2 regions of the Ruminiclostridium herbifermentans genome follow, and region 1 is predicted to be linked to the other one. Evidence: predicted binding sites of a transcription regulator. Region 1 holds the regulator's gene; the other holds the start of a gene.

Region 1 (2,485 bases):
TAACACGCATATGATAAAAAAAATAATTATATTATTTGCTGTCATGAAACGAAACCTCCAAGCAAAGCAACTAAGTTCTTTTCTAGCACAGCATATATAATACTACCCCATTCTGTAAATGTCAAATATTCAGCTACTTTAATCCTGATATAAAATTTTATATCATTACTATTCAGGCTTTAACAATACAATAAACAGAAACAATAAACTACTTAAATAGTACGGACGCAGCAATATATATCTATTGCTTGTTCACGAATTTGCAGCTGAAATAATTACGGTGAATAAACAAGTACTTCCGCCGACCATATTACCAAGGCATCCTGTCTCGGGTTAAGACTCACAGCTACTGACCTTAGCTGTGTCGGCTAATACTTGTTCTTCACATAATATTTCTAAAATTCTAAACTTAAAGTTCATTCTATACTAGTATCATCAGAAGGAATTAAAATTGCAGTATTTTCAAGTATAAGGCTTGACTCTAAATTGTTAATTTTCTTCAAATTATATATATATTCTCTAATGTTTTGGTTGCTTCCATATTTTTCAGCTATAGACCAAAGAGTATCCCCTGAATTAACTATTATAGACTGATACTGAGGTTCTTTATATCCTGAAACTGCATTTGTATAAATCAATATAAATGTAATAAGTGATAGTATAAATATAAAGCTAAAAAATCTTTTTTTGTTTTTTAAGATATATTTTTTCTTCATTTTAACCACTCCAAACATATGTTCTATACTAAATACATGATACAGAACATGTGTTCTCTTGTCAATAGTTTTAGAAATTTTTATAAGATTTTTTCGAACATTAGTTTGATTTCATAATTTATTGTGTTATACTTGTTATAAAGTTCATTATCTGCAAATATTAAAATACAACTACGCTTATTTAATTACTTAACCTTCGATTTGAAGATATTGAAATTTATCAGTGGAAATCAGGTATTACAATTGAATATTAAACATAAAATTATGTGCAGATTAATGCAGATCAATAAAGAGAAGTTTCTTTGTAAAGAATTTATTATAATTTTGCCCAAAGTGGGTGTGGGAGGTTATTATGTCAAAGAAAAGTTCAGATAAACAACAAGAAATACTTGAATACGTATCAAAATGTGTTAATGAAAATGGATATCCACCATCAGTTAGAGAAATATGCGCTGCTGTTGGTTTCAAGTCTACCTCTACTGTCCATGCATATCTTCAAAAGTTAACTGATAGCGGTGTTCTGCAAAAGAACCCAACAAAACCTAGAGCCATTAAAATTGTAGACAATTCAAATTTACAAGTAAAAGAATCTACTGAAAATTATAATAAAGGCTTTTATACTTCCCGTGAGATGGTTGATGTACCTATAGTGGGTAAAGTTGCTGCTGGTCAACCCATTTTGGCTGTTGAAAATATCACAGACACTTTTCCTCTTCCAGTTGATTTTGTTCAAAATGGTGATGCTTTCATGCTGAGAGTACAAGGCGACAGTATGATTGAAGCTGGTATATTAAATAATGATTTAGTTTTAGTTAGACAGCAATCTTCAGCAAATAATGGTGATATTGTTGTAGCATTACTTGGAGACGAAGCTACTTGTAAGACTTTTTTCAAGGAGAAAGATCATATCCGTTTGCAGCCTGAAAATAGCAGTATGGAACCCATTATTGTAAGAGATAATTTTTCTATTTTAGGTAAGGTAATTGGAGTATTTAGACGCATGTAAAAATAAAGCTGTCACAAAATTAGCATACTACTTTGATTGCTTTCTTTTGTGACAGCACTATTTTTATATTATTCAGCTCAATCTATTTCACAAATTAGTTAAATTAACTTTAATTTTATTCACTGCAATTATATTTATATACAAAAATTGAGTTTTTATCTATACATAAATTAAGACTTACTCTTTTATTTGTTCATTAAATATTAAGTTTACCATTTTCATAGGAGTTATTGTAGATATTGCATGCTTATAAACCAACTGCTGCTTCCCATCGCTATCTAAAACAACAGTAAAGTTATCAAAGCCCTTAACCATTCCTTTTAGCTGAAATCCGTTTGTTAAGTATATCGTAACAGCTATATGCTCTTTCCTGACCTGATTCAAAAAAATGTCCTGCAAGTTAATCGTACTTTTTACCAAAGTATCCACTCCTTTGTTTTATATATTAGTTTCATATAGTATCCATACTCTGTAATAATAAGCAAACTGCAATAAGCGGAAGCATGGATTAATGATTTTTTATTAATGCTTAAGCCTTTATCTATGTAGTATACATAGCGTAAGGCATGCAATCTGTTTTCAACTATTCAATGTTTCATTATTACTTCAGCAAAATAAGAAACTTAAGTTTTAAATTTTTATCGATTTTAATTTCTGTAAATTTTAATTTCGATAGATTTTATTTTTCTATCAATGCAATTGAGAAAATATCATAATCATTTTACTAGAATATTCCAGCATTTGCAATAAGAATATTGTACTA
Region 2 (2,485 bases), 130 kb from region 1:
TTATACCTGTATTATCAGGATATTTAGCAAAGAATGAAGAAGAGGATGGCTGGAAGGCAGTAGGTACATTTATAAATGTTATATTTATAGCAATGATTGTACTTTGTATTTTGGGTGTTATTTTTGCGCCGACGGTAGTTTCAATTACCGCCTTAGGCTTTTATGGAGAGAAGAGAGAACTAACAATACAATTGACAAGAGTACTTTTTCCGTCAGTTGCTTTTATGATGCTGGCAGGGCTAACAAATGGGGTGCTAAATTCATATCAGCGTTTTGCAGCAGCAGCTTATGGTCCTTCAATATACAATCTTGGGGTAGCACTAAGTATATTTGTCTTGAGTAGATTTGGAGTTAAGTATGTTGCTTATGGAATTCTTGCTAGTGCTGTTATGTACTTTATAATTCAGATTTCCTTTGCTTTTCCAAATTTCAAATATTATAGACCTAAAATTTTATGGAAACATCAGGGTTTCAGAAGATTATTCAAGCTTGCAATTCCATCCTTGCTTGCCTCTGCAATTGTACAAGTTAACCTTATAATTACCCAACGTTTTACTTCTCTATATGATTTAGATGGAGGTATAACTGCCTACGGTAATGCAAATGATTTGTGGCAGCTACCATATGGTGTTTTTGCTATGGGTTTAGGTACGGCACTGCTTCCTACATTATCTGAAAAGCTAGCACTAAAAAAATTAGATGAATTTAAAGATATTTTAAATAATGCATTTAGAACAATTCTCTATTTGATAATTCCATCTGCGGTAGGTTGCATTGTGCTTGCTAAGCCATTAATTAGTGTTGTTTATAAATGGTCTCAAGAAATTGGCTTTGAGAGAATATCTCTTGCAGGTGAAATTCTGATTATGTTTTCTGCTGCAATGATAGCACAATCTATGCTTGCAATCCTTACGAGAGCTTTTTATGCTAATAATGATACAAAAACTCCACTATATATAGGTGTTTTATCAATGGTATTAAATTATTTGTTCTGCACTATATTTTTTGAAGTAACGGATTTGGGTGTTGCAGGTATGGCTTTATCTTACTCAATGATAAGTGTAGTGTATATGATTATTATGATGAGTGTACTTACGAAGAAAATGAATGGAATGCAGTGGACGAAGCTTATAAAGTACTCTGGAAAGCTTACTGCGGCAGCAGTAATAATGGGCATTGTTATTTTCTTTATGAATAGACTGATTTCTATAGACTTTTTACAGGAATTCTCAATTCAGCAAAAGTTATTAGAAATTCTTATATTAGGTGTTGAGATTGCATTAGGTGTTCTTGTTTATTTTGCTGCAACAATGCTATTGAAAGTAAATGAAGCTATTATGTTTAAAGACAGAATATTTAATAGAATAAATAGTATATTTAATAGGTTAAAGGGGTAAGTATCAGTTCAACAGATTGTAATCGACTTGTGAAAAACTTAATAAAAATATTTATTTTATTAGTTGACTATAAAGATAAAAAGCTATATAATTTAAAAAGAACAAATGTTCGAAATTTGTGAGGAGGAAATCACATGTTAGAAAAGAAAAAAGCGTTAGAAATGGCTCTTGGTCAAATCGAAAAACAATTTGGAAAAGGTTCAGTTATGAAATTGGGAGAGAATGCTCATATGAATGTGGAATGTATCCCTACTGGTTCATTGAGCCTTGATATTGCACTTGGAATTGGAGGAGTGCCTAGGGGAAGAATTGTTGAGATTTATGGGCCGGAATCCTCTGGTAAGACCACTGTTGCACTTCATATGATTGCTGAAGCTCAAAAGATGGGTGGAGAGGCTGCATTTATTGATGCTGAACATGCTCTTGATCCTAAGTATGCCAAGAATCTTGGAGTTGATATAGAAAATTTGATTGTGTCTCAGCCAGACACAGGTGAACAGGCGTTGGAAATTGCAGAAGCACTTGTTAGAAGTGGTGCTATAGACATTATTGTTGTTGACTCAGTTGCAGCCTTAGTTCCTAAAGCTGAGATAGACGGAGAAATGGGAGATTCTCATGTTGGATTGCAAGCTAGGCTGATGTCCCAGGCACTTCGTAAACTTGCTGGTATAATAAGTAAATCCAGAACAACTGCTATATTTATTAACCAGCTACGTGAAAAAGTAGGTGTTATGTTTGGAAATCCTGAGGTGACACCTGGGGGCAGGGCTTTAAAATTCTATTCATCTGTTCGTCTTGATGTTAGAAGAGTAGAATCTTTAAAACAAGGAAACGAAGTAGTAGGTAATAGAACTAGGGTTAAAGTAGTTAAGAACAAGATTGCTCCACCATTTAAAGAAGCGGAGTTTGATATTGTTTATGGTGAAGGTATATCAAAAGTAGGCAGCATACTTGATATTGCTGTAAGTATGGATATTGTAAACAAGAGCGGTGCTTGGTTTTCATATAATGGACAACGTATAGGTCAAGGAAGGGAAAATTCAAAGCAATATTTAAAAGAGAACCCAGCTATTTGTGCTGAGATTGAA

The links. The regulator LexA, encoded in region 1, represses DNA repair genes until DNA is damaged. The targets are predictions, from matches to a motif close to CNAACANNTGTTNG.
Region 2: the regulator LexA is predicted to act here: its motif matches at 1,496-1,509, upstream of recA (recombinase RecA).

The regions. Positions count from the first base shown of each region.
Region 1 is NZ_CP061336.1:2,451,212-2,453,696, forward strand. It holds gene EHE19_RS10045 (proton-conducting transporter transmembrane domain-containing protein) at 1-45, opposite strand, end outside; gene yneA (cell division suppressor protein YneA) at 417-716, opposite strand; gene lexA (transcriptional repressor LexA) at 1,069-1,722, shown strand; gene hfq (RNA chaperone Hfq) at 1,900-2,142, opposite strand.
Region 2 is NZ_CP061336.1:2,585,835-2,588,319, reverse strand. It holds gene murJ (murein biosynthesis integral membrane protein MurJ) at 1-1,397, shown strand, start outside; gene recA (recombinase RecA) at 1,532-2,485, shown strand, end outside.